Regions from separate parts of the Paracoccus aminovorans genome, predicted to be linked through region 1. Evidence: riboswitches for the same ligand, from Rfam matches in the RefSeq annotation. Region 1 holds a riboswitch; each other region holds the start of a gene.
What was found. A riboswitch is a leader RNA that binds a small molecule or an ion and turns the genes downstream of it on or off. The one in region 1 is predicted to bind cobalamin.
Positions count from the first base shown of each region.

Region 2: it holds a riboswitch for cobalamin, as region 1 does, so the genes downstream of both, JCM7685_RS15475 (TonB-dependent receptor plug domain-containing protein) here and JCM7685_RS07225 (ABC transporter substrate-binding protein) in region 1, are expected to answer to the same signal.
Region 3: it holds a riboswitch for cobalamin, as region 1 does, so the genes downstream of both, JCM7685_RS19190 (DUF1852 domain-containing protein) here and JCM7685_RS07225 (ABC transporter substrate-binding protein) in region 1, are expected to answer to the same signal.
Region 4: it holds a riboswitch for cobalamin, as region 1 does, so the genes downstream of both, JCM7685_RS02215 (DUF1636 family protein) here and JCM7685_RS07225 (ABC transporter substrate-binding protein) in region 1, are expected to answer to the same signal.

Region 1 covers NZ_LN832559.1:1,446,167-1,453,209, reverse strand. The annotation lists gene JCM7685_RS07235 (ABC transporter ATP-binding protein) at 1-700, opposite strand, end outside; gene JCM7685_RS07230 (FecCD family ABC transporter permease) at 697-1,746, opposite strand; gene JCM7685_RS07225 (ABC transporter substrate-binding protein) at 1,743-2,750, opposite strand; cobalamin riboswitch at 2,850-3,045, opposite strand; gene JCM7685_RS07220 (I78 family peptidase inhibitor) at 3,192-3,470, shown strand; gene JCM7685_RS07215 (alpha/beta hydrolase) at 3,628-4,500, shown strand; gene ccrA (crotonyl-CoA carboxylase/reductase) at 4,680-5,969, shown strand; gene gdhA (NADP-specific glutamate dehydrogenase) at 6,205-7,043, shown strand, end outside.
Region 2 covers NZ_LN832560.1:12,508-19,550, reverse strand. The annotation lists gene aceB (malate synthase A) at 1-309, shown strand, start outside; gene JCM7685_RS15495 (isocitrate lyase) at 430-2,040, shown strand; gene JCM7685_RS15490 (histidine phosphatase family protein) at 2,164-2,700, opposite strand; gene JCM7685_RS15485 (CbtB domain-containing protein) at 2,914-3,123, shown strand; gene JCM7685_RS15480 (CbtA family protein) at 3,134-3,955, shown strand; cobalamin riboswitch at 4,222-4,425, shown strand; gene JCM7685_RS15475 (TonB-dependent receptor plug domain-containing protein) at 4,561-6,432, shown strand; gene JCM7685_RS15470 (ABC transporter substrate-binding protein) at 6,426-7,043, shown strand, end outside.
Region 3 covers NZ_LN832562.1:684,645-691,687, forward strand. The annotation lists gene osmF (glycine betaine ABC transporter substrate-binding protein OsmF) at 308-1,213, shown strand; gene JCM7685_RS19170 (ABC transporter permease) at 1,216-2,367, shown strand; gene JCM7685_RS19175 (ABC transporter ATP-binding protein) at 2,364-3,296, shown strand; gene JCM7685_RS19180 (ABC transporter permease) at 3,293-4,039, shown strand; cobalamin riboswitch at 4,425-4,623, shown strand; gene JCM7685_RS19190 (DUF1852 domain-containing protein) at 4,752-5,735, shown strand; gene JCM7685_RS19195 (methionine synthase) at 5,763-6,791, shown strand.
Region 4 covers NZ_LN832559.1:429,981-437,023, reverse strand. The annotation lists gene JCM7685_RS02225 (hypothetical protein) at 1-1,239, opposite strand, end outside; gene cobO (cob(I)yrinic acid a,c-diamide adenosyltransferase) at 1,301-1,924, opposite strand; cobalamin riboswitch at 1,963-2,159, shown strand; gene JCM7685_RS02215 (DUF1636 family protein) at 2,235-2,609, shown strand; gene cobW (cobalamin biosynthesis protein CobW) at 2,606-3,640, shown strand; gene cobN (cobaltochelatase subunit CobN) at 3,653-6,802, shown strand; partial or broken gene JCM7685_RS20170 (precorrin-3B synthase) at 6,799-6,975, shown strand.

The DNA of each region.
Region 1 (7,043 bases):
CGAAGATCTCGCGGATCAGGGCGGGGGTCAGCACCGCGGCGGGCGGGCCGAGCGCCACGCAACGGCCGGCCTGCATCACCAGCACCCGGTCGCAGCGCAGCGCGTGATGCAGGTCGTGCAGCGCGATCACGGTGGTGGCGCCAAGCCCGGCGATCAGGTCGAGGATGCCAAGCTGGTGGTGGATGTCGAGGTGGTTGGTCGGCTCGTCCAGCAGCAGGATCCGCGGCTGCTGCGCATGGGCGCGGGCGATATGGACGCGCTGGCGTTCTCCGCCGGAGAGCGAGGACCAGTCCCGCCCCGCCATATGCGCCATGTCGACGGCCTGCAGCGCAGCGGTGACGGCGGCGTCGTCGCGGGGGCTCCAGGACCGCAGCGGCTCCAACCAGGGGGTGCGGCCCATCTCGACCGCCTCGCGGACGCTGATGCGATCCTCGGTCTCGGCGGATTGCGCCACGAACGCCAGGCGCTGCGCGATCTGGCGGCGGCGCAGGCGCGCCAGCGGCCGGCCCTCCAGCCGGACCTCGCCCCGGCTCGGCGGCAAGAGCCCGGCCATCAGGTTCAGCAGCGTGGACTTGCCCGATCCGTTCGGCCCGACCAGGCCCAGCATCTCGCCGGGCCGCAGGCCGACGCTGACATCGGAAACGATATCGCGCGTGCCACCCCGGCGACTGGCGCCGACCACCTCCAGCAGCGGCGTCATCGCTGCCGCCCCCGGATCATCACCAGCGCGAAGGCAGGGGCGCCGACAAGCGCGGTGATCACGCCGATGGGCAGCACCTGCCCCGGGATGACGATGCGCGAGACCACGTCGGACAACACCAGGAACACCGCCCCCGCCAGCGCCGTGGCCGGGACCAGCCGCGCATGACGGGTGCCGACCAGGAAGCGCATCGCATGGGGCACCACCAGCCCGACGAAGCCGATGGCGCCGGCGATCGAGACCATGACGGCGGTGATCAGCGCCGCCGTGCCGATCAGCACCGCTTGGGTGCGCCGCAGATCGATCCCCAGCGTCGCGGCCGCCTCGGCGCCGAAGGTAAAGGCGTCCAGCGCCCGCACATGCCACAGCGTCACCCCCAGCCCCAGCGCCGCCATCGGCAGCGCCAGCTGCGTATCGGGCCAGCGAACGCCCGACAGATTGCCCAGCAGCCAGAACATGATGCCCCGCGCCTGTTCGGCGCTGGCCGATTGCGCGATGATCAGCGCGGTCAGCGCGTTGAACATCTGCGAGCCGGCGATGCCCGCCAGGATGATGACCCCGGCGCCGCGCAGCCCGGTGCCGCCGCCCGCCATCCTCGCCAGCCCTGCCACCAGCGCGAATGCGGTCAGCGCGCCGGCAAAGGCCCCAGCCGACATGCCGACCAATCCGCCGCCGACCCCCGCCACCGCGATCAGCACCGCCCCGGTCGAGGCGCCGGCCGAGATGCCCAGCAGATAGGGCTCGGCCAGCGGGTTGCGCAGCAGCGCCTGCAGGATCAGCCCCGACAGCGCCAGGCTGGCGCCGCCGCAGGCCGCCACCACCGCCCGCGACAGCCGGTAATGCCAGATCACGCTGGCGTCGATCGGATCGAGCGCGGCCGACGACAGCCCCGCCTTGACCGCCAGCACCTCGACGACGGTGGCAAGCGGGATCCGCGTCTCGCCCACCGCCGTGCCGAAGAACAGCGCCGCGACCAGCACGGCGGGGGCCAGCCACAGCCAGCCCCCCCGGCGTCCCATGCCCCGGGTCGCGGCGCGCGCGCTCATTTCAGGTCGAACCCGGCCAGCGATTCCGCCAGCGACTCCAGCCCATAGATCGAGCGCACCGAGGGATCCATCGCATTGGCCGGCATGGTCAGGATGCGATCATGCCTGACCGCCTCCATCTGGCTGGTCACCGGATCCGAGGTCAGGAACCCGCGCTTGACCGCGATGTCGTCGGCGGGAAAGCGGCGGCGGTTCATCTCGGCGGCGACGATGAAGGTGGGATCGGCCTTGGCGATGGTCTCCCAACCCACGGTCGGCCATTCCTCTTGCGAGCCGACGACGTTCTTCACGCCCAGCTTCGACAGCATCCAGCCCGGCGCCGCGTTCACACCGGCGATATAGGGGTCGATCTCGATATCGGCCGAGGAATACCAGAACAGGCCCGACACGTCCTCGGGCAGGTTCAGCGCCTTCGCCTTCTCGACCGCTGCCGTCTCGCGCGCCTTCAGATCGGCGATCACCTCGGCGCCGCGGTCCTGGACGTCGAAGATCGTCGCCAGTTCCTCGATGCCCTTATAGAGCGTCGCGGTGTCGAACATCACCGTGCGGGTGCCGTCCATGCTTTGGGTATTGTCCTTGCCGATGCATTCGGTGGGCATGATCCAGCTGGGGATCCTGGCGTCGTCGAACATCTCGCGCGTGCCGACCGCGCCCTGCGGGCCGATCATCCATTCATAGGCGGTGACCACCAGTTCGGGCTTCTTGGCCAGCACGCTCTCGAAGCTGGGGGCGTTGTCGGCAAGGCGCTCGACCTTGGCATCGACCTCTTCGAACTCGGGCAGGACCGGGTTGATCCACAGCGCCGTGCCCGCGACCTTGTCCGCGAGGCCCAGCATGTAAAGGATCTCGGTCGTGCTTTGCCCGACGCTGACGACGCTGTCGGGCGCCTTGTCGAAGGTGATCTCGTGGCCGCAGCTGGTCAGCGTCAGCGGGTATTCGGTGCCCGCAAGCGCCATCGGCGCCAGCGTGAACGTGGCGAGGATCGCCGTGGTGAATCTCAGCATGATGGTCCCTTCCGCTGCATCATGAGGGCAAGACGCGGGGGCGGACAGGAACCGGGCGGAAGGACGCCGATACATGCCACGCCCCAGCCGTCCCGCTGGGGTTGGTCTACGACGTCGGCAGGTCTCCTGACTGGCGGGTCGCGGCGGGATGCGGCCTTCCCATGGCTTGCGGCCACAGTGGCGTTCTGCATCCTGCTCGCCGCCTACAGTTGCGGGGGCAGTTCCGGTTCGGGGCCTTGGACCCCGGCGGATTCCCTTTCAATTCCTTGCGGAAACCGACGGCTTCCCCCTAGCTTCTGGCACCGGCGCTGGCAAGAAGGATCTCCGGGCGACCGGAAACCGGACCGGGATGCGTCGTAACGGCATTTCGCCTGCCCCGGGCGAACCGATCCCTGGCCCGATGCGTTCCCTTGCCGAAGAAGGCAACCCCATGAGGTCAAGATGAAACGCATTCCCTTTGTCGCCGCCCTGGCCGCACCGCTGGCGCTGGCCGCCTGCGCGTCGCAGCCGGAAGAGCCCACCCAGGCCGACGCGGATCCCTGCGGCGCCGCGCGCTATGCGCATCTGGTCGGCCAGGTCTCGCCGACGATCAGCGTGCCCGAAGGCCAGGCCTATCGCATCGTCCGCGATGGCCAGCCGATGACGCTGGAACTGCTGCAAGAGCGCCTGACCTTCATGTTCGACCGCAAGGGCACGCTGATGTCGGTCAGCTGCAACTGACCTCCTGCCGCCGCGGATCGGCGCGAACCCCGTGCCCATGCGCCGATCTGCCGCAGGCAACCGCGAAACCACATGCGTCCGATCCATCCGCCGCTTGCACCCCCGCCCCGACGCTGCCAAGGCTGGCGCGATCCGAGCGGATGAAGGGACGGTAAGCATGGGGATGACGCGCCGCACGGTCCTGGCCGCGCTGGCGACGGCCGTGGCGGGAGCCTCGGCCGGCAATCCGGCCCTGGACGACCTCGCCTACGCCGAGACCTCGTCCCGCAACCGCCTGGACGTGCATCTGCCCGAGGGCAAGGGGCCGTTTCCCTGGCTGCTGGACCTGCATGGCGGCGGCTTCCGGACCGGCGACAAGCGCAGCCTGCCGGTGCCGCCGCAACTGCCGGCACAGGGTATCGCGGTGGTGCGGATGAACTATCGCCTGTCCAACCAGGCGCTTTGGCCGGCGCAGGAAGGCGACGTGCTGGCCGCCGTGGCCTTTCTGAACCGCCGGGGGCCCGATCTGGGGCTGATGCCCGGCCGCATGGCGCTGGGGGGCCGCAGCGCCGGCGCCTTCATGGCGGTTTCCGCAGCGCTGACGCTGGCCGCGCGGGACCGGCCGCCTCGGGCGGTGGTCGATTTCTACGGACCGATGGATTTCGGCAGCCTGGACGCCGATCTGGCAAAGCTGGGCCGCAGGCTGCGCCGCACCCCCGCCGATTCGCCCCGCAGCGTCGAATCGCTGCTGGTCGGCTATCCGGTGGGCCAGCGCCGCGAACAGGCGACCCCGCTGTCGCCCGTGGGCCGGCTGCGCGCGATGCGGCCCGGCACGCCGCTGCCGCCGCTGATGATCCGCCACGGCGCCCAGGACGGCATCGTCCCTGCCGGCCAGGCCGAGCGGCTGCGCACTGCCTGGGCCGCCGTCGATCCCCGGGCGGAAATCGACTTCGCGCTGCTGCCGCACGAGGGCCACGGCACCGGCGGCTTCGGGCGCGCGGCCGTGCAAGAGGCGCTGGCCCGCTTCCTGGCCCGGCACCTCTCCGGCTAGCTTCGGCGCCCTCGCCGCTGCATTGCGGCAGGACGGCTTTGAAAACGAAAGAATATTACAAATTCCCTATCTGTCATGTTGCATTGTTGCGCATCTGACCGTAGAACAGGCTGGCAACCCGCGTTGATTCTGCGCTGCGGCAGAACCGCGCAAGGAAAGCGGCAAAAGAGGACTGCAAGATGGCCCTGGACCAACCGACCCCGATCGCGCCCTATGATGCGCCGGAAAAGGACCTTTACGAGATCGGCGAGATGCCGCCCCTGGGTTATGTCCCCAAGCAGATGTACGCTTGGGCGATCCGGCGCGAGCGCCATGGCGAGCCCGACAAGGCCATGCAGGTCGAGGTGGTCGAGACGCCGCCCATCGACAGCAACGAGGTGCTGGTCCTGGTGATGGCGGCGGGCGTCAACTACAACGGCATCTGGGCCGGCCTCGGCGTGCCGATCAGCCCCTTCGACGGCCATGGCGCGCCCTATCACATCGCCGGCTCGGACGCCTCGGGCATCGTCTGGGCGGTGGGCGACAAGGTCAAGAACTGGAAGGTCGGCGACGAGGTCGTCATCCACTGCAACCAGGACGACGGCAACGACGAGGAATGCAACGGCGGCGACCCGATGTATTCGCCCAGCCAGCGCATCTGGGGCTATGAGACGCCGGACGGGTCCTTTGCCCAGTTCACCCGCGTCCAGGCCCAGCAGCTGATGCGCCGCCCCCAGCACCTGACCTGGGAGGAATCGGCCTGCTACACGCTGACGCTGGCCACCGCCTATCGCATGCTCTTCGGGCACGAACCGCATGAGTTGAAGCCGGGCATGAACGTGCTGGTCTGGGGCGCCTCGGGCGGGCTTGGCAGCTTCGCGATCCAGCTGATCAACGCGGCCGGCGCCAATGCCATCGGCGTGATCTCGGACGAGGACAAGCGCGATTTCGTCATGTCGCTGGGCGCCAAGGGCGTCATCAACCGCAAGGACTTCAAGTGCTGGGGGCAGCTGCCCACGGTGAACACCCCCGAATACAAGGAATGGTTCACCGAGGCGCGCAAGTTCGGCAAGGCGATCTGGGACATCACCGGCAAGGGCAACAACGTCGACATCGTCTTCGAGCACCCCGGCGAGGCGACCTTCCCGGTCTCGACCCTGGTCTGCAAGAAGGGCGGCATGGTGGTGATCTGCGCCGGCACCTCGGGTTTCAACTGCACTTTCGACGTGCGCTACATGTGGATGCACCAGAAGCGCCTGCAGGGCTCGCACTTCGCCCACCTGAAGCAGGCGTCGGCCGCGAACAAGCTGATGCTCGAACGCCGCATCGACCCCTGCATGTCCGAGGTCTTCCCTTGGGCGGAAATCCCGGCCGCGCATGTGAAGATGCTGCGCAACGAGCACAAGCCCGGCAACATGGCGGTGCTGGTGCAATCGCCGGTGACCGGGTTGCGCACCTTCGAGGACGCGCTGGAAGCCGGGCGGCGCTGATCGCCCGACTCATCGGCCTGCCGCCCGGACCCCAAAGGCCCGGGCGGTTTTTCCATGTCCGGGTCCGGGCGGAACAACGGCGTCCGCCCCTTGGCGCCGACACGCTCTCTTGCGGCAGAACCTTGGCAGTTCGCCGAAATATTCGGCACAATGCCCAAAAATGACACATGCCCCATTCAAATTGCTGAAAGACTGGGCTAAGGGCGCAACCGCACCGCAGGAGGATTGCAAGACAATGCCGCAGATCGACGACAAGCTGGCCCCCATCTACGAAGAGGTCGTCCGCCGCAATGCCGGCGAGCCCGAGTTTCACCAGGCCGTGCGCGAGGTTCTGGAAAGCCTCGGCCGGGTCGTCGCCAAGCGGCCCGACTACTTGGAAGACGCGCTGATCGAGCGCATCTGCGAGCCCGAGCGTCAGATCATCTTCCGCGTGCCGTGGACCGACGACAAGGGCCGGGTGCAGATCAACCGCGGCTTCCGGGTGCAGTTCAACTCGGCCATGGGTCCCTACAAGGGCGGCCTGCGCTTCCACCCCTCGGTGAATGTCGGCATCATCAAGTTCCTGGGCTTCGAGCAGATCTTCAAGAACGCGCTGACCGGCCTGCCGATCGGCGGCGGCAAGGGCGGATCGGACTTCGACCCCAAGGGCCGCTCGGACGGCGAGATCATGCGCTTCTGCCAAAGCTTCATGACCGAACTCTATCGCCATCTGGGCGAATATACCGACGTGCCGGCGGGCGACATCGGCGTCGGCGCGCGCGAGATCGGCTATCTCTTCGGCCAGTACAAGCGCCTGACCAACCGCTACGAGGCGGGCGTGCTGACCGGCAAGGGCCTGTTCTACGGCGGCTCGCTGGCCCGGACCGAGGCCACCGGCTATGGCAACACCTATTTCACCCGCGCCATGCTGCAGACCGGCGGCACCGATTTCGACGGCAAGCGCGTCGTGGTCTCGGGTTCGGGCAATGTCGCCATCTACACCATCGAGAAGGTCGAATCCTACGGCGGCAAGGTCGTCGCCTGCTCCGACAGCTCGGGCTATATCGTGGACGAGAACGGCATCGACCTGGATCT
Region 2 (7,043 bases), on a different replicon from region 1:
ACGGTGTCGATCCGCGGCAGGATCGAGGATGCCGCCACGGCCGAGATCAGCCGCGCCCAGCTGTGGCAGTGGATCCGCCACGGCGCCGAGGTCGAGACCGGCCAGGGCCCGCGCCCGCTGACCGCCGACTGGCTGGGCGAACTGGTCCAGGCCGAGATCGTCGCGGTGCTGGAACGGCTGGGACCCGCCGGCTTCCACCGCGGGCATTACGCCAGCGCGGCGCGGATCGTGCAGGAGGCGGCCACCGCCGCGACCCTGCCCGATTTCATCATCCCCGCCGCCTATGACGTGCTGAACGCGCTGGACTGAGGCCCCGCATGGACAGCATCCGCATCTATTCCCCGTTTGGCGGGCCGTTCCTTCAGCGCCCCCTCCCTGAGGCACGGCCCGTCAAAACCCAATCCGACCCTGTTGAAAGAAGGAAGAACCATGACCAGCCGAAAGACTTTCTCGGAGATCCATGCCGAGCTCATGTCCCGCTACCCCTCCGGTCGCACGCCGGGTGGCGTCTCGGTGGATGACATGGTGCAGCTGCGGCTGCAGAACACCTATGACACGCATCTGGACATCGCCCGGGACATGGCCACGGTCATGCGCGCCGACATGGCGGCCTATGACGCCGACAGCAGCAAGTTCACCCAGTCGCTGGGCTGCTGGTCGGGCTTCCATGCCCAGCAGATGATCAAGGCGGTGAAACGCATGCGCGGCACCGCGAAGGGCACCTATGTCTATCTTTCCGGCTGGATGGTCGCGGGGCTGCGCAACCGCTGGGGCCACCTGCCCGACCAGTCGATGCATGAAAAGACCGCCGTCGCCGATCTCATCAACGAGATCTACGTCTCGCTGCGCCAGGCCGACGAGGTCGCGATCAACGACCTGTTCAAGGCGCTGAAAGCCGCCACCAACGACGTCGAGCGCGCCGAGGCGATCGCGGCGATCGACGGCTTCGAGACCCATGTCGTGCCGATCATCGCCGACATCGACGCCGGCTTCGGCAACGAACACGCGACCTATCTGCTGGCAAAGGAGCTGATCAAGGCCGGCGCCTGCGCGCTGCAGATCGAGAACCAGGTCTCGGACGCCAAGCAATGCGGCCACCAGGACGGCAAGGTCACCGTCCCGCGCGAGGATTTCATCGAGAAGCTGCGCGCCTGCCGCCTGGCCTTCGAGGAGCTGGGGGTGGACGACGGCGTCATCGTCGCCCGCACCGACAGCCTGGGTGCCGGCCTGACCCAGAAGGTGCCGGTCAGCCAGCGGCCGGGCGATCTGGCCTCGGACTATATCAAATGGCTGAAAACCGAGCCGATCACCGAGGCGAACCCGATCCGCGAAGGCGAGCTGGCGCTGTTCAAGGACGGGCAGTTCGTGAAGCCGGCCCGTCTTCCGAACGGGCTGTTCCCCTTCCAGGAAAACACCGGCCGCCAGCGCGTGATCGAGGATTGCATCGCCAGCCTGAACGAGGGCGGCGCCGACCTGCTGTGGATCGAGACCGACACCCCGAACGTGGACGAGATCGCCGGCATGGTCGCCGAGACCCGCAAGGCGGCGCCGGGGGCGAAGCTGACCTACAACAACTCGCCCAGCTTCAACTGGACGCTGAACCTGCGCAAGCAGGTGCGCACGCAATGGCTGGCCGAAGGCAAGATCAACAAGGCCGACTATCCCGAGGGCAACGAGCTGATGCGCGCGGAATACGACGACAGCGCGCTCGGGCTCGAAGCGGATGCGCGGCTGCAGCGCTTCCAGGCCGACATCTCGGCCCGGGCCGGGGTGTTCCACAACCTGATCACGCTGCCGACCTTCCACCTGACCGCCAAGTCGATGGACGAACTCAGCCGCGGCTATTTCGGCGAACAGAAGATGCTGGCCTATGTCGCGACCGTGCAGCGCGAGGAAATCCGCCGCGGCATCAGCGCGGTCAAGCACCAGCACGAGGTCGGATCGGACCTGGGCGACACCTTCAAGGAGATGGTCGCCGGCGAACGCGCGCTGAAGGCCGGCGGACATGCCAACACCATGAACCAGTTCGCCGCCGAATAGGGGGCGACAGGAAAGAGGGCCGGCTTTCCTTCGCGGGATTCGGCCAGTCTGGCCCTCTGTGCGCCGTCCCCTCGGGGGCGGCGCATCTTTGTCCGGGCGCCTTGTCCGGTCGCGGGGCGTGCGTCAGGGCTCGATCAGCAGCGACCAGCGGCGGCCGTCATGGGTCAGCCGGGTCCGCGACAGCGGCCGGACCCCGATGCGGCCGGCCGCTTCCAGCGGCGCGCCCAGCACATGGACCATCGCCGCCTGGATCGGACCCGGGTGGGTCACCGCCACCAGGCTGCCGCCCTGCCCCGCCTGCCGTTCCAGCCAGGCGGCGACCCGCGCCACCATCTGGGCCAGGCTTTCGCCGCCATGCGGCGCGGATCGCGGGTCCGCGCGCCACAGCGCCAGGCCGGCGGGGTCCTCGGCCAGCAGCGCCTCGGGCGCGCGTCCGGCCCAGCGTCCGAAATCGGCTTCCGCCAGGGCCGGGTCCGGCCGGGCGTCCAGGCCCAACGCCGCCGCCGTCTGCCGCGCGCGCAGCAGCGGCGAGGTCACGCCGTCAGAACCGACCGCAAGCCGGCCGACCCGGGCCAGGGCGGCGGCGGGGGCGGGGTCGTCCCCGGGAAAGACCGGCCGTTCGGGGGCCAGCGAGCAGATCAGCAGGATGCGGTTTGCCATGCGGCAAAATCGGCCAAACGTCCTGAAACCGCAAGTTTGCTTTGACATTCGTTCGCCGCGGGCGCAGCGTCCCGGACATTGTTCCGCAGAAGGAAGCCGGTGGAATTCCGGCACGGTCGCGCCACTGTAACCGCCCGCAGCAAGGGCGGAAGTCAGACCCGGAGGCGGAGCATGTGACACCCCAGATGGACGCGTATCCGAAGGAGATTTCCGATGGCCTATACCCACGCCGCCCCCGACAGTCGCAGCGCCCCGATTCCCTTGGGCGAATGGGCGCCCTGGGCGATCTTTGCCGGCCTGGTCATGCTGCTGGCGCTGTATTTCGTCAGCACCGAGCAAGGCGCGGTCGCGCTGTTCGACGGCACCAACGTGCATGAATTCGTGCATGACGCCCGGCACCTGCTCGGCTTCCCCTGCCACTGAGGAAGCGGACATGACAGGACGTTACTTGCTGCTCGGCATGATCGCCGGGCTGATCGCGGGTGTGCTGGCCTTCGGCGTCGGCAAGGTCTGGGGCGAGCCGCCGGTGGCCGCCGCCATCGCCATCGAGGAGGCGGGCTCGGAAGCCGAGGCCCCCGCCGGGCACGACGCGGAACACAGCCATGACGCCGCCGCGGGCACGGTGACCGCGGACAGCGCCGCCGAGGCCGAGCCGGCCGGGCATTCGCATTCGCATGGCGACGAGGAAGGCTTCAGCCGCGAGACCCAGGCCGGGCTGGGCCTCTTGACCGGCATGGCGGTCTTCGGCGCCGGGCTGGGCGGGCTGTTCGCGCTGGCCTTCGCCTTTGTCCAGGGGCGCTTTTCGCATCTGAGCGCGGCGGGCACGGCGGCGGTCATGGCGGCGCTTGGCTATGTCGCGGTGGTGCTGGTGCCCTTCCTGAAATACCCGGCCAACCCGCCGGCCGTCGGCCATGGCGAGACCATCGGCCTGCGCACGCAGGTCTTCTTTGCCATGATGGTGCTGTCGCTGGTGGCGCTGGCGGTTTCGGTCGCGGTCGCCCGCAGCGGCAGCGACCGCTGGCGCTGGGGCATCCTGGGCGGGGTGGTCTATCTGGCGCTGGTCACGATCGCGGGCCATGTGTTGCCGGCGATCAACGAGGTTCCGGCGACCTTCCCCGGCGATCTGCTGTGGCAATTCCGCACCGTGTCCCTGGTGGTCGAGGCCGTGCTCTGGGCCGGGATCGGCCTGATCTTCGGCCAGCTGGTGCAGCGGACGCTGGCCCGCGATCCGGGCTTGCGGCAGCGGCTGGCCTGATCCCGCAGACGGAAAGGCCCGAGGCGCCGGTTCGCCGGCGCCTTTCGCATGGGCGCTGGCAAGATCGGCGGCAGCCTCCAGCCTTGGCCGCTCCCGAGGATCTTCTTCGGCCATCGCATCGGCATCCCGGCGGCGAAGTCGCTGACCTGGCAGGCACGGCCCCGGCGGAATCCGCATTGCGCCCCGCCGCGCCGGCGTCAAACGCGGGGCCCGGGTGCGACGTTTGCGCGACGCCGATGCCTATTGACAGCTCACGCTTCCGTGCGCCAATTCGATCCTGCTTCGGTTCCCGCCGATTCCGGCGGGTGAAAAGGGAATCCGGTGCGCCCCTTTGGGGCCAATCCGGAGCTGCCCCCGCAACTGTAAGCGGTGAGCGACGGTCAAGGATGCCACTGGGGCGCAAACCCCGGGAAGGCAGACCCGAGCGATGATCCGCCAGCCAGGAGACCTGCCGCGGCGTTCACCCATTTCCGGCGCGGGGCGCGCATGGAAAGCGGCCATTCCGCAGAGGTGACGATCACCGTCCTGGGGCGGGGACCGTCGGTCCTTTCCACGGGGCAACTCTGCAATTCGCAGGCCGCGGCCTGCGTTGGAAAGGTCAAGGCATGATCCGAACCCAAGCCTCTCTTCTGGCCCTGGCAGCGGCGGTTTCGCCGGGTCTCGCGCTGGCGCAGGATGCCGTCACGCTCGATCCGGTCATCCTGTCGGCGGGCTTCTCGCCCATCGCGAGCGACGCCTACGGCCGCGCCCATACGGTGCTGACCGCCGAGGAAATCGAGCAGCGCGGCATCGCCACGGTCCAGGACGCGCTGCGCGCCGTGCCCGGCATCGCGGTTTCGGCCACCGGCTCGACCTTCACCCAGGTCCGCATCCGGGGCGGCGAGGGCAACCACACGCTGATCCTGATCGACGGCATCGAGGCCGTGGGCGGCGGCGACGAATATATCCTGACCGGGCTGGAGACCGCGAACATCGAGCGCATCGAGGTGCTGCGCGGGCCGCAATCGGTCTATTACGGCTCGAACGCCTCGGCCGGGGTGATCAACATCATCACCCGCAAGGGCGGCGAGGGGTTGGAATACGGCGGCGCGGTCGAGGCGGGCAACGGCGCCGCGGCCTCGGCCTATGTCAGCCGCAACGGCGCGCGGGGCGGGCTGGCGCTGAACCTGTCGGCCCGCGACGACCACGGCTATGACCAGTCGGGCGACGGCGGCGAAAAGGACGGCATCATCCGCAAGACCATCGGCGCCTCGGGCTGGCTGCAGGCCACCGACGACCTGCGGCTGGGCACCACGTTGCGCCGGTCCTGGGAAAAATACGATTACGACGCGCTCAACTATCTGGCGACCACGGCCGACGACTATGTCGTGGACGACCCCGCGCTCTACAGCAAGCGCGACGAGTTCCAGGGCGCGCTTTGGGCCGAGTTTTCCAGCCTCGACGGCCGGCTGACGCATCGGCTGGAATATCAGGACACCGTGTTCAAGCAGAGCAGCAACGGCGGCGCCTGGACCACCGGCAAGACGCGCAAGCTGAAATACCGCGGCAGCTTCGGTCTGGACGGCCGGGCGGTGACGGAATCGGCGCATATCCTCGGCCTGCTGGCCGAGAAGCAGAAGGACGAATCCTCCGCCGCCCCGGATTACGACCGCGAGATGACCTCGGTGGCGCTGGAATACCGCGGCTTCCTGGACAACGGGCTGGATCTGCAGGCGGGCCTGCGCCGCGACGACAACAAGGTGTTCGAGGATTTCACCAGCTGGAACCTGGGCCTGTCCTGGCAGGTGCCGGACCAGCCCTATCGGCTGCATGCCTCGGCCGGCGCGGGGCTGGTGAACCCGTCCTATTACGAGCTTTACGCCGATGACACCTATACCCGCGGCAATCCCTCTCTGAAGCCGGAAAAGAACCGCGGCTTCGACCTGGGCGTCGAGTTCCAGCTGCCCGACGACCGCGGCACCGTCGACCTGACCTGGTTCAAGGAAAAGCTTGAGGACGAGATCGCCTATGTCTATGGCGCCGCCCCGGACGGTCGGGCGAGTTATGAGAATCAGCCCGGCAAAAGCCCGCGCGAAGGCGTCGAGCTGACGGCGCGGATCCGCGCCACCCAGACGCTGGACCTGGCGCTGAACTATACCTACCTGGACGCCAAGAACCCCGACGGCTCGGTCGAGGTGCGCCGGCCGCGGCACGAACTGGGCCTGGCGGCGACGCTGGCCTTCCTGGACGGGCGCGGTTCGGTCACCGCCGATGTCCGCCGGGTCGCGGGCAATTACGACAGCCGGTTCTTCGGCGATTATGCAACGGCGGAACTGCCCGCCTATACGGTCGTGAACCTGGCCGCCGGCTATGATCTGACCCGGAACGTCCGGGTGACCGGCCGGGTGACGAACCTGTTCGACAAGGAATATTCCGACGTCTGGGGCTATGCCTCGCAGGGGCGGACCGCTTATGCCGGATTGCAGGCGCGATGGTGATCCGCTGGCTTCTGGCGGGCTGGCTGGCCTGCCTTGCCCTGCCCGTCGCGGCCGACGCGCCGCGCCGGGTCGTTTCCGTGAACCTGTGCACCGACCAGCTGGCGATGATGCTGGCGGCGCCGGGGCAGTTGGTCTCGGTCTCGTATCTGGCGCGGGACCCGGCCTCTTCGGCGATGCCCGAGGCGGCGGCGGGGCTGCCCCTCAACCACGGGCTGGCCGAGGAGATCTTCCTGCTGCGGCCCGACCTGGTGCTGGCGGGGACCTGGACGACGCCGGCCACCGTCGACCTGCTGCGCCGGGTCGGCGTTCCGGTGGCGGTGTTCCAGCCCGAAGACGACCTCGCCGGCATCCGCGCCAACATACGCCGCATGGGCGAGGTGCTGGGCCGCGAGGCCGAGGCCGAGGCGCTGATCGCCCGTTTCGAAGCCGATCTGGCGCGGCTGGACGATGCGCCCGCGCCGCGCCCCCGCGCCGCGATCTATGCCGCGAACGGCTATACCCTGGGCAGCGACAGCCTGGCCGGGCAGATCGTGATCCTGGGCGGCCATGCCAATATCGCCGACGAGCTGGGCCTGGCCGGCGGCGGCACGCTGCCGCTGGAATCGCTGCTG
Region 3 (7,043 bases), on a different replicon from region 1:
CCTTGTCTCAGGAAAGCACCGTCGTCGGGCAAATGGGGCATTAGCGCGAGGGCGCCCTGATGTCGGTCGTTCCCAGATAATGAATTGATTTATTTCATTAATAGTGGATATAGGAGAGTTTTTTGACAACGTCCATGACCTCGATCCGGAAATCGCCGACACTCTTGCGCATGAGGTGTGGAACAATACCTGCCGACACAAGGTTCCGAATGACCGGACCATCTCAAGGCCATGCCGAGGTTGAAACGCGACCCGTCTGCGTGTTCACTTCACATGCAGGGCCGGCACGAACCAAAAGGGAAATGAAATGCTGAAGCCTGTCTCGCTGTCGCTCATCGCCTTTGCCGCCGGTCTCGGCACCGCGCAGGCCGAGGTCGTCGTGTCGTCCAAGATCGACACCGAGGGAGGCGTGCTGGGACAGGTCATCCTTCAGGTGCTGGACCATGCGGGCATCCCGACCCGCGATCGCATCCAGTTGGGCAGCACGCCGATCGTTCGCGAGGCCATCCTTGCGGATGAGATCGACATCTATCCCGAATATACCGGCAACGCCGCCTTCTTCTTCAACCGCGCCGACGAGCCGATCTGGCAGGATGCCAGCGCGGGCTTTGAAGCCGCGAAGCAACTGGACCAAGAGGCCAGCGGCATCGTCTGGCTGACGCCCGCACCCGCCAACAACACCTGGGGCGTCGCCCTGCGCTCGGATCTGGCCCAAGAGGCGGGCGTGAGCACGTTCTCGGAATTCGGGAAATGGGTGGCGGGGGGCGGCAAGGTCAAGCTGGTCGCCTCGGCCGAGTTCGTCAATTCGGCCCCGGCGCTGCCCGCCTTCCAGAAGGCCTATGGCTTTACGCTGACGCCGGACCAGCTGATCGTGCTGTCGGGCGGGGACACGGCCGCCACGATCCAGGCGGCGGCAAACGGCACCAGCGGGGCGAATGCGGCCATGGTCTATGGCACCGACGGCGCGCTTGCCTTTTCCGGCCTGACGGTGCTGCAGGACGACAAGAACGTGCAGCCGGTCTATCAGCCCGCACCCATTGTCAGGGGCGAGGTGCTGGCCGAATATCCCCAGATCGCCGAACTGCTGGAACCGGCTTTCACGGGGCTGGACCTTGAAACCCTGCAAGGGTTGAACGGACAGGTTCAGGTCGAGGGCCTGCCCGCCGCCGAGGTCGCCCGCGCCTATCTGACCAAGGCCGGGCTGCTGGACTGAGGATGCCGGTGCCGCGCATCGACCGGCTGTCGGCCGTCATGGCCCTGCCGCTAGTAGCGTCCCCTGCCCTGTCGGCATTCGGCTTTCGTCCCAACCGGATCGCGCCGCCGCAGCCCCGGACCTGGGCCGAGACGGTCGGCTGGCCCATGACCGGCGCGCTGCTTGCGGGGATCGTGCTGCTGGCGGTCGCGCTGCTGTTGCTGCGACGCCCGGGAATGCGGCTGCTGCTGCTTGCCGGCGCATTGGCTGCGCTGATGATTCTGCTGGGGCGCGGGGCGGCGCTGCTGCTGGAGCAGGCGGCGCCTGCGGCACGGGTCTCGCCCGGTGCGGGATTCTGGCTGGCCGCCGGGACGCTTTTGCTGCTGGTGGTGGACGCCTTCGCGCGGATGCGGCCCGGCCCGGCGGCACGGGCGGCGCTGCTGACCTGCGCCGTGGCGGGGGTCGCGATACTGCTCGGCTCGGGCACGCTGGCCGGTCTTTCGGTCGCCGCCGAATTCCGGCTGCGCGCGGACGCGTTTCACCGGGCGACCGCGGACCATCTGGTCCTCACCTTCGGTTCGTTCCTGGCGGCGCTGGGGGTCGCCCTGCCGACGGGGCTTGCGATCCAGCGCCATCCGGGCTTGCGCGGTCCGGTGCTGAACCTGCTGACGCTGATCCAGACCATCCCCTCGATCGCGCTGTTCGGGATGCTGATCGTGCCGCTGGCCTGGATCGCGGCCCATGTTCCGGGTGCGGCGGATGCGGGGATCAGAGGGATCGGCACGGCCCCGGCGCTGATCGCGCTGTTTCTCTATTCCCTGCTGCCCCTTGTCGCCAATACCGTCGCCGGGCTCGATGCCGTGCCGCGCGAGATCACCGAGGCGGCGCGAGGCATGGGCATGACCGAGGCTAGACGGCTGTGGTGGATCGACCTGCCGCTGACCCTGCCGGTCATCCTGGCCGCCGCACGCATCGTTCTCGTGCAGAATATCGGGCTGGCCACCGTGGGGGCGCTGATCGGCTCGGGCGGGTACGGCACCTTCATCTTCCAGGGCATCGGCCAGACGGCGACCGACCTGATCCTCCTGGGCGTGATCCCGACGGTGGCGCTGGCCTTCCTGACATCCTCGGTCATGGACCTGCTGATCGGGCTTTCCGGGGGGCAGCCGCAATGATCGAGATCGAGGCCCTGACCAAGACCTATGACGGCAGGACGGTGGTCGACAAGGTCAGCGCCCGCTTTGCGAAGGGCACGCTCACCGCCATCGTCGGCAGCTCCGGCTCGGGCAAGACGACGCTGTTGCGGATGATCAACCGGCTGGTCGAACCCACATCGGGACGGGTGCTGATCGACGGCCAGGATGCCAGCCGCATCCCCGAAACTTCGCTGCGCCAGGGCATCGGCTATGTCATCCAGGGATATGGGCTGTTTCCGCATTGGACAGCGGCGCGCAATATCGGTGTCGTCCCGACCCTTCTGGGCTGGCCCAAGGACCGGATCGCGGCCCGCGTCACCGAGTTGTTGCAGATGCTGCAGCTTGACCCGGCCGAGATCGCAGATCGCTATCCGCATCAGCTTTCGGGCGGGCAAGCGCAGCGGATCGGTGTCGCGCGGGCCCTGGCCGCGCGCCCCGATGTGCTGCTGATGGACGAGCCTTTCGGCGCGCTGGACCCGCTGATCCGGCGCCAGGCTCAGCGCGATCTGACCCGGATCCGCCGCCAGCTGGGCACGACCATCGTCCTGGTCACCCATGACATGAACGAGGCGCTGTATCTGGGCGATGCCATCGCCGTGATGCGGGACGGACGGTTCGAGCAGTTCGACACCCCCGACCGGATCATCCGCGCGCCCGCCACGCCCTTCGTGGCCGATCTGGTGGGCGAAACGGGCCGCTCCCTGCGCCTGCTGGCGCTGCACCCGGTCGGCTCGCTGTCGCGCGCGGGCGAAGCCGAGGGCGAGCCGGTCGATGTGGCCGCTTCACTGTCGGACGCGCTGGCCGAAATGATCTGGACCGGACGCGACCGATTGCCGGTGACCGATGCGCAGGGGCAACGGCTTGGCATCGTCACGCGCGACGACATCCTGGCGCGGGGTCGGGAATGACGGCGCTGCGCTGGATCATCCTGATCGGTGTGACGGGCGGGCTGATCCTGTTTCCCGCGCTGTTCGAGCCGCTGCTGCGCCCCTTCGCGCCCGCGGGCGGGCCGGTGATCTACGACCGCGCATCGCTGGCCGGCCTGACCGCCTCGCATCTGGCGCTGGTGGCGCTGGCGATGATCCCCTCGACCCTGATCGCGCTGGCGCTGGCCATCCTCGTCACCCGCCCCGCCGGGGCCGAGTTCCTGCCCATGGCCCGGACGCTGGCGAATGTCGGCCAGACCTTTCCGCCGGTCGCCGTGCTGGCGCTGTCGGTTCCCTTGCTGGGCTTCGGCGCCCGGCCCACGGTGCTGGCCCTGTTCCTCTACGGCCTGCTGCCGATCTTCGAAAACGCGCTGGCGGGACTGCGGGCGGTGCCCGGCGCGGTCCTGCTTTCGGGCAAGGCGATGGGCATGACGCCGCGCCGGATATTGACGCAGGTCGAGATGCCCCTCGCCCTGCCCCTGATCCTTGAGGGGATCCGGATCTCGATCGTCATCGCGCTGTCCACGGCGACCATCGGCTCGACCATCGCCGCGCGCAGCCTGGGCGAGGTGATCATCGCCGGGCTGACCTCGAACAATCCGGCCTATGTCATCCAGGGCGGGATGCTGACGGGCTGCATCGCCGTGCTGCTTTACGATGCCTTCGGGCTGCTCATCGAGATCGCGAAACGCCGAACCGGCAGAGAGCCTCAGCAGGCCATTTGAAAAGGGTCCCATCCTCGTTCGAGGCACCCGGGAAAAGTGGCTGCTCGTGAATAGGCTGGTGCTCGGCCTGCAGGCCGTCGGTGGCTAACCTTCACCCCTCATTTACCGATCAGATCCAACGGAGAAACGGACCGGAGCCTGCATGATACCCTCTTCGGTTGGTATCGGTCCGCGCGCGACGCGGCGAAACAGCGTCACCCCCGAGCGGCCCTCGCGCTGCGGATCTGGTGGCTCGGCGGCGCCTGCGTCACAGCCCCAGCGCAGCAGGATGTGCAGCTCTGGTAGAGGACCAGAGGTGCAATAGCGCAGCCGCCGCCGCTTCGCTCATATTTATCATGACGGAATTTCACTTCCGGAGCCGTTGACACTTTGTGCAAGGCGGGCAAATTTGCCGTGTGATTCAGGTGCCGGGGGAGCCCCCGGATAAAAGGGAATCCGGTAAGACAGTCGTCAAATCCGGAGCTGCCCCCGCAACTGTAGGCGGAGAGCCTGTCCGAATGCCACTGGCGCGTATCGCGCGCTGGGAAGGCCGGACCAGGCGAAGACCCGCAAGTCAGGAAACCTGCCTGGATCGATCACCTGTTCCGGCCGCGGTGGGCGCGTCGGGAGCGGCCAATCCGCAAAGGTGACATCGCCGCTTCGCGACATTCGTCGCGGGGAGTCTTTTCGTTTTCCGGCCTGCTTCGTCAGGTCGTCCAGAAGGCATGTCACGATGAATGAAGAATTCACGTTCACTATCAAGAGCATTCGCTTTGATGAGGACTACCACCCCTCAGACAATACGCGGATCACGACCAACTTCGCAAATCTGGCAAGAGGAGAGAGTCGCAGAGAAAACCTGCGCAACGCATTGAAGATGATCGACAATCGCTTCAATGCCCTAGCCCACTGGGATAATCCCCAAGCAGATCGTTATTCTGTCGACCTTGAAATAATTTCCGTCGAATTTAATGTCGGCGTTGAAGGCGTCAATGATTCCTTCCCATTGATTGAAATCTTGAAGACAAATATCATCGATAAAAAGGCCGAAAAGCGCATTGATGGCATTGCGGGGAACAATTTCTCATCTTATGTTCGGGATTATGACTTCAGTGTATTGCTGCCCGATCACAACAGAAAGCGACCGAGCTTCAGCGTTCCGGACAACTTCGGCGGTTTGCACGGAAAGCTTTTCAAGCACTTCGTACACTCGAACGCTTACAAAGAGAAATTCAAGAAGGCTCCCGTCATATGTCTCAGCGCTTCAAGCAGCAGGACTTATCGTCGGACCGAAAATCAGCATCCTGTCCTGGGCGTGGAGTATCAGCAAGATCAGCACTCCTTGACCGATCAATATTTCGGGAAAATGGGGCTGCGGGTTCGATTTTTCATGCCTCCAGATGGAGTCGCGCCTCTGGCTTTCTATTTCAGCGGCGATTTGCCTAATGATTACAATAATCTTGAGCTTATCGGCACCATCAGCACGATGGAAACCTTTCAGAAAATCTACCGCCCGGAGATTTACAACGCAAATTCCACTGCAGGGAAGTTCTATCAGCCAAGCTTGCAGAATCGTGACTACTCCCTAACCCAGATTGTTTATGATCGTGAGGAACGGAGTCGGCTGGCTATTGAGCAGGGCAAGTTCGCCCATGAGCACTTCATCAAGCCGCACCAAGCCACTCTTGAGCAGTGGTTTGCCAGCTACGCACTTTGAACAATCAGGATCAAAAGGTTACTTGCAATGAAAACACTGCTACCCACCTCAACTGCCGGCAGTTTGCCCAAACCCTCCTGGCTTGCGCAACCCGAGACTCTCTGGTCGCCCTGGAAGTTGCAAGGTGAGCAACTGATCGAGGGAAAGCAGGATGCTCTGCGTTTATCCCTGGCAGATCAGCAACAGGCAGGCATTGATATCGTCAGCGACGGCGAGCAAACGCGTCAGCATTTCGTCACCACGTTCATCGAGCATCTCAGCGGAGTTGATTTCGAAAAGCGCGAGACCATCAGGATTCGGGATCGTTATGATGCGAGTGTCCCGACGGTTGTCGATGCCGTGGTCCGTCGAAGGCCGGTCTTTGTCGAGGATGCCAAATTTTTGCGCCAGCAGACCAGGCAGCCCATCAAATGGGCCCTGCCCGGCCCCATGACGATGATCGATACGCTTTATGATGCTCACTATAAAAGTCGCGAGAAACTGGCCTGGGAATTCGCCAGCATCCTGAATCAGGAAGCCAAGGAGCTGGAGGCTGCCGGCGTCGACATCATTCAGTTCGATGAACCCGCATTCAATGTATTTTTCGATGAGGTGAATGATTGGGGGATCGCCACTCTGGAAAGGGCTATTGAAGGTCTTCAATGCGAAACCGCGGTGCATATTTGCTATGGCTACGGTATCAAGGCCAATATAGACTGGAAAAAGACCCTTGGTGCGGAGTGGAGGCATTATGAAGAAATCTTCCCAAAACTGCAAAAGTCCGATATCGACATAATATCTCTGGAATGTCAGAATTCTCGTGTCCCAATGGATCTGATCGAACTCATCCGAGGCAAGAAAGTGATGGTGGGCGCTATTGATGTGGCGACCAATGCCATCGAGACTCCCGACGAGGTAGCCGATACTCTACGAAGGGCGCTGCAGTTCGTGGACGCCGACAAGCTCTGGCCCTGCACCAACTGCGGCATGGCGCCTTTGACTCGTCGCGTGGCAAGCGGCAAGCTGGCTGCTTTGAGCGCGGGCGCAGAAATTGTCCGAAGAGAACTTGCAGGCTGATGTTCAGAATACCGGCTGCCGGACGAAGGTGTCCCGATGGCGGCGAAGTATGTCTTGTCAAAGACGTTGTTCCCGCGCGGTGCATTCAAAAATCATCATAGAAGGTGTCGAGGGTGCGGCGCACAACCCATCCACCGGCTTCGCACCGGCCAACTGGACATAGCCTTCGTCGCTGGCGCTCGGCCGGGCCAGCAACCGGCAGCATGTGCACGAGGTCATGCAGGTGGCCGGATGGGCCTACCGACCGCATGG
Region 4 (7,043 bases), 1.0 Mb from region 1:
GCCGCGATAGTCGATCTGATAGCCGTCGCCCTTGATCTGCGACGGCGCCAGCTTCAGTGCCGCCTTGCCATCGGGCAGCAGCGCCTGCTGAACCTGCTCGGGCGACAGCTTCGCCAGCGGATCGTCGGCATTCAGGTCGAAGGTCTCGATCAGCAGCTTCGCCGGCGCCGCCAGGTCGAAATGCGAGGCGGCGAAGTCCAGCGTCACCTCTTGCGGCAGGATCGGCGCCGCCCAGGGCGGCAGCACGCCTTCCGGCACGGTCAGGCCGGACAGGGTGAAACGCTCTTGGAACCGACCGTCGGGCGTGGCGCCGGACATGCCGATGCCGATCTTGGCCGAAGCCAGCCCGAATGTGCCGACCGGCGAAACGACCTTCAGGTCGCGCATGTCCATGTCCATCGACAGGTCGTCCCAAAGCGGCATGGCAGCGGCGAGCTTGTCGCGCAGGCCCTCTTGCGAACCCTTGATCAGCTCCTGCGAGGGATGGGCGACGAACCATGCCAGCATCGACAGGATGCCGTCCGTGCGCGCGCCCGCGATCTGCGCCTGGCCGCCGTAGCCGGGGGCCGAGACCTCGATCAGCATCGGCGCGCCGCCGGGGCCCATCGCGACCTCCTGTCGCTGGGCAAGGTCGGTGGCGGTGAAGCTCATCGCCTGATCGACGCCGCCCGCTTTGCCGGCGGTGCCGGTCAGGGCCGTCTCCATCCGCGCGGTGGACTGGTGGTCGCGCGATATGACCTGCGGCTCGGCCGAGGGATCGGCCGGGGCGCCGTCGGCCGCCATCGGCGGACCATATTGCACCGAATCGATGACGTAATCCGTCATCACCGCCTTCTGGTCGCGAAAGCTCATCAGCGCCTCGTCCCAGGTGCCGGTCGATTCGATCCGGGTCGAGCCCTTCTGCTCGAACATCTTCGGCACCGCCACCGACCAGCTGAGCACCTGGTCCTCGCTGACGCCCCAGCTGCCGTCGCCATTGTCGGTCAGCTCATAGGTCAGGGGCGAGACGGTGATCTGCGCCTGATCGTCGGGAACCTGCGCCAGCAGCGGCGCCGGGTCGATCCGCAATTCGTAGCTGTCGCCCTGGGGCGTGACGCTGACCACGCCCTCGACCGCGCCGAAATAGGTCTGGAAGACGCCCTTCAGCCTGGCGGCGCCCTCGTCGCTGGCCGGCACCGCCCAGGCTGCCGAAAACGGGCAGAAGGCCAGCAGCGCAACAAGTCCTTGTCTGAAAATCATCCTGCAACATCCCTTTCGAAATCGCTCGTGTATCGGCCGGGGCAGATGACACCATGCCGCGTCAGAATTCCACCCCCGGCTGCGCCTTGATGCCGTCGCGGAACGGATGCTTGACCACCTCCATCTCGGTGACCAGATCGGCGGCCTCGATCAGTTCCGGCTTGGCGTTGCGGCCGGTCAGCACGACATGGGTCATAGGCGGCTTTTCGTCGCGCAGGAAAGCCACGACCTCGGCCACGTCCAGATAGTCGTAGCGCAGCGCGATGTTGATCTCGTCGAGCAGCACCATGCGGATCTCGGGGTCGCGGATCAGCGCCTTGGCCTTTTCCCAGCCGGCGCGGGCGGCGGCGACGTCGCGGGCCTTGTCCTGGGTTTCCCAGGTGAAGCCCTCGCCCATGGCGTGGAACTGGCAGAGATTGGCGAAATGCGTTGTCAGCAGCCGCCGCTCGCCGGTGTCCCAGGCGCCCTTGATGAACTGCACCACCGCGCAGGGCATGCCGTGGGCGATGCAGCGCAGGATCATGCCGAAGCCGGAAGAAGATTTCCCCTTGCCCTTGCCGGTATGGACGATGATCAGGCCCTTTTCGCCCTGCTTGCCGGCCATCATGCGGTCGCGAGCGGCCTTGACCTTGGCCATCTTCTGGGCGTGGCGGGCGTTCTCGTCTTCGGGGGGATCGGCGGACATCGGGGACTCCTTTGCTTGACAAGCGGGGGCGTGGGGGGCACAGCTTCGGCTGCGCCGGTTCCTGTCCCATGACAGGTGAAAAGGGAATGCGACGGGTTATACCCGAAAGCAGCCGCCCCCGCGACCGTGACCGGAAAGGTCGTCCAAAGCCACTGGCACATGCCGGGAAGGTGGGACGCCCGTGGGCCTGGCCCGAATCCGCAAGCCGGGAGACCTGCCGCGCAGAAGGATTGACCGGCGGACGGGGTGTTCCTGCTGGGGTTCGGGCGACCGCCCTGCCTCATGCCGCCATGACCAGGGGAGCTGAGGCATGACCGTGACGCTGCATGTCTGCATCACCTGCCGTGCCGGCGAGCCCGTCGTCGACGGCCAGCCCGTGCCGGGACAGCGGCTGATGGCGGCGCTGCTGCGCCACCCCGATCCGGCGGGCGTGACCATCCGTCCGGTCGAATGCCTCTCGGCCTGTTCCAATGGCGCCGCCATCGCGCTGAGCGGCCCCGACCGCTGGACCTATGTCTATGGCCGCATGGAACCCGCGGACGCCGCCGAGATCCTGCAAGGCGCCAGCGCCTATGCCGCCACGCCCGACGGCATCGTGCCCTGGCGCGAGCGCAGCCCGATTTTCCGCAAGCGCAGCATCGCGCGCATTCCTCCCCCCTTGGCCCCCCGACTGGATGAATCATGACCGACCTGACCAAGACCCCCGTCACCGTCATCACCGGCTTCCTGGGTGCCGGCAAGACCACGCTGATCCGCCACCTGATGCAGAACCCGCAGGGCAAGCGGCTGGCGGTGCTGGTCAATGAATTCGGCACCATGGGCGTCGACGGCGACATCCTGAAATCCTGCGCCGACGAGAATTGCCCGGCCGAGAACATCCTGGAACTGTCGAACGGCTGCATCTGCTGCACCGTCGCCGACGACTTCATCCCGACGCTGGAAAAGCTGATGGCGATGCCGGCGCGGCCCGATCACATCCTGATCGAGACCTCGGGCCTGGCCCTGCCCAAGCCGCTGCTGAAGGCCTTCGACTGGCCGGCGATCCGCTCGCGCATCACCGTGGACGGGGTGATCGCCCTGGCCGATGCCGAAGCGGTGGCCGCCGGCCGCTTCGCCCCCGACGAAGCCGCCGTCGAGGCCCAGCGCGCCGCGGACGACAGCCTGGACCATGAAACGCCCCTGTCCGAGGTGTTCGAGGACCAGATCGCCTGCGCCGACATCGTGCTGCTGTCCAAGGCCGACCTGGCCGGCGAGGCGGGCCTTGCCGCTGCCCGCGCCGCGATCGAGGCCGAGGCGCCGCGCAAGCTGCCGATTCTGCCCCTGACCGACGGCGTGATCGACCCGCGCGTGATCCTGGGCCTGGGCGCCGCGGCCGAGGACGACCTCGACGCCCGCCCCAGCCACCACGACGGCGCCGACGACCACGAACACGACGATTTCGATTCGGTGGTGATCGAGCTGCCCGAGATCGCCGATCCCGCCGATCTGGTGGCGCGGATCGAGCGGCTGGCGCGCGAACGGAACGTCCTGCGCGTCAAGGGCCATGTCGCCGTCGCCGGCAAGCCGATGCGCCTGCTGGTGCAGGCGGTGGGCGAACGGGTGCGGCATCAGTTCGACCGGCCGTGGGGCGATCAGCCGCGGCTGTCGCGGCTTGTGGTGATCGCCGAGCACGACGATATTGACGAAGCCGCCATCCGCGAGGTTCTGCACGGCTAAAAGGGGTCCGGTTTGCACGTCGTCTTCCGCGAAAGCCGCGGGCTCGAGGATGCCGAGGTTCCGACCGACCCCGGCCAGAGCCCCGCCGATCTGGTGGTGCTGTCCTATAGCGACAGCGACCTCGGCGCCTTCGCGGCGGGCTGGCACCGCGCCGCCGGCGGCCTGCCGTCGCTGCGGCTGTGCAACCTGTCGGCGCTGCGCCACCCGGTCTCGGTCGACCAGTATTGCGAGACGACGCTGTCCGGCGCCCGTGCCGTGCTGGTCCGGCTGATCGGCGGCGAGGCCTATTGGCCCTATGGCGCCGCCAGTCTTCAGGACCTGGCCCGGCGGCGCGGCATCGCGCTGGCCTTCCTGCCCGCCGACGGCCGCCCCGACCCGGCCCTGGAGCGGCTGTCCACGCTGCCGCCGCCCATGCTGCACCGGCTCACGGCGCTCTGCGACGAAGGCGGGGCGGTGGCCGCGCAGATGGCGCTGGCCGAGCTGGCCCGCGCCGCCGGCCTGCCCGCCGCCGCGGTCGAGGGCCAGGCCGCCATCCCCGCCTTCGGCTTCTACGACCCCGACCGCGGCGTGATCGACCGCCCCATCCCCGGGCTGCTGGTCAGCTTCTATCGCAGCTATCTGACCGCGGCCGACCTCGGCCCGGTCGATGCGCTGATCCGGGCGCTGCGCGACGCCGGCCTGCCCGCGACCGGCGTGTTCGCGCCCTCGCTGAAGGCCGCCGGTGTCGCGGATTTCCTCGCCCCGCACCTGCCGGGCGTGGCGGCGGTCGTGAACCTGACCGCCTTTTCCGCCCGGGACGATGCCGGGGCCACCCCCTTCGACGGCGCCGATTGCCCGGTGTTCCAGGCGGCGCTGTCCACCGCGCCCCGCGCGCTTTGGGCCGCCGAGGACCGCGGCCTTTCGGCCGCCGACCTCGCCATGCATGTGGTGCTGCCCGAGGTCGACGGCCGCATCTTCCTGGGCGCCGTCAGCTTCAAGGAGCCGCAGCCCCGCGACCCCGACCTGCAATGCGCGCGCCTGGTCCATGCCCCCGACGCGGCGCTGATCGCGGCGGCGGTGGCGCGGATCAAGGCGCGGCTGGCGCTGCCGGCGGCGCGGCGGGCGGTGGTGCTGTCCACCTATCCCGGCAAGGCGCATCAGCTGGCCCATGCGGTGGGACTGGACGCGCTGGCCTCGGCGGGCGCGATGCTGGGGATCGGCCACGCCGACCTGGGCCGCCGCCTGCTGGCCGAGCGGCTGCACTGGCCACTGGCCGACTACCTGCGCGCGCTGGCCGCGCTGCCGGCCCCCCTGCGCGACGACCTGCACGCCGCCTGGGGCGAGCCGCCGGCCCAGGGCTTCCGCTTCGCCGCCATCCGCCAGGGCCCCGACCTCATCGCCCTGCAGCCCGAGCGCGGCGCGGTCGCGACCCGCAGCGACGACTACCATGACCTCTCCCGCACCCCATGCCACGACTATGTCGCCTTCTACCTGTGGCTTCGGACCCAGGCCCAGGCGCTGGTCCACATGGGCGCGCATGGCACGCTGGAATGGCTGCCCGGCAAGTCGGTGGCGCTTTCTGGGGAATGCTGGCCGCAGGCGCTGCTGGGCGATCTGCCGGTGATCTATCCCTTCATCGTCAACGACCCTGGCGAGGCCGCGCAGGCCAAGCGCCGGCTGTCGGCGGTGACGCTGGGCCACCTGCCGCCGCCGCTGGTCGATGCCGCCGTTCCCGAAAACCTGGCGCATCTGGAACGGCTGCTGGACGAATATTCCACCGCCGACGGGCTGGACCCGCGCCGCCGCGACCGCCTGATCGGCGCGATCCGCGACGAGGCCCGCGCCGCCGGCGTCGAGGCCGACCTCGGCCTGCCCCCCGACGCCGCGCCCTCCGAGGCGATCCCGCTGATCGACCGCTTTCTCTGCGATCTCAAGGACAGCCGCTTCGGCGACGGGCTGCATGTCTACGGCACCGTCCCCGGCGAGGCCGAGGGCCTGGCCCGCGCCCTGGCGGGGCGCCATGTCGCGCCCGGCCCCTCGGGCTCTCCGGCACGCGGACGTCGGGACGTGCTGCCCACGGGGCGCAATCTCTTCACCGTGGACCCGCGCGCCGTGCCCTCGCGCAATGCCCATACCCAGGGCGTGAAGCTGGCCGAGGAACTGCTGCGCCGCCATCTTCAGGATCACGGCGACTGGCCCCGGGGGCTGGTCGTGGACCTGTGGGGCAGCGCCACCATGCGCACCGCGGGCGAGGAATTCGCCATGGCGCTGCATCTTGCCGGCATGGCGCCGCGCTGGGATGCCGCCTCGGGCCGCGTCGCCGGCATCGAGATCCTGCCGCTGGCCGAACTCCGCCGGCCGCGCATCGACGTGACGCTGCGGGTCTCGGGCCTGTTTCGCGACATCTTCCCGGGCCTGGCGCAACTCTTCGAGACCGGGGCCGAAGCGCTCGCCGCCCGCGACGAGGATGCGGCGGACAATCCCTATCTGGCGCGCGCGCCCCGCGTCTTCGGCCCCAAGCCCGGACTCTACGGGCTCGGCATCGCGGAACTGGCCGAAACCTTCACCGACGAGGCGCGGCAGGCGGCGGGCGAGGCCTGGCTCGCCGCCTCGTCCCATGCCATCGCCGCCGACGGCACGATCGCGCATCGGCCGCAGGCGATCCGCGACCGGCTGGCAGGGGCCGACGCCTTCGTCCATGCCCAGGACCTGCCGGAATCCGACCTGCTGCTGGCCGGCGACTATGCCGCGCATGAGGCCGGCTTCGCCGCCGCCATGGTTCGGATCGGCGCCCCTGCCCCCGCGCTCTACCATCTCGACGCCACCCGCCCCGACCGGCCCCGCGCCCGGCTGCTGACCGAGGAAATCGCCCGCGTCACCCGCGCCCGCGCCGCCGACCCGCGTTGGGCCGACGGCATGATGCGCCACGGCTTCCGCGGCGCGGCCGAGATCGCGGCGACGCTGGACCACATGGCCGCCTTCGCCAACCTGGCCGGCGTGGTGCCGGGGCATCTCTTCGACCTTTATCACCAGGCCACGCTGGCCCGGCCCGAACTGGTCGCCTTCATGCAACGCGAAAACCCCCAGGCGCTGGCGGCGATGCGCGCCCTGTTCGCGCGGCTGCTCGAATCCGGGCTGTGGACCAGCCGCCGCAACTCGGTGCTGGCGGAGCTCAAGCCATGAGCTTCACCGTCAAGGGCTGGTGCCCCGGCGCCCTGCGGCCGATGCGCTCGGGCGACGGGCTGGTGCTGCGCATCCGGGCGCGCAACGGCCGGCTGGAACCCGACCAGGCGCGGCTGATCGCCGGGCTTTCGGCGCGGCACGGCAACGGGCTGATGGACCTGACCGGCCGCGCCAACCTGCAATTGCGCGGGCTGGACCCGGCCGGCCATGCCGCCACCGTCGCCGCCCTGGCGGGCATCGG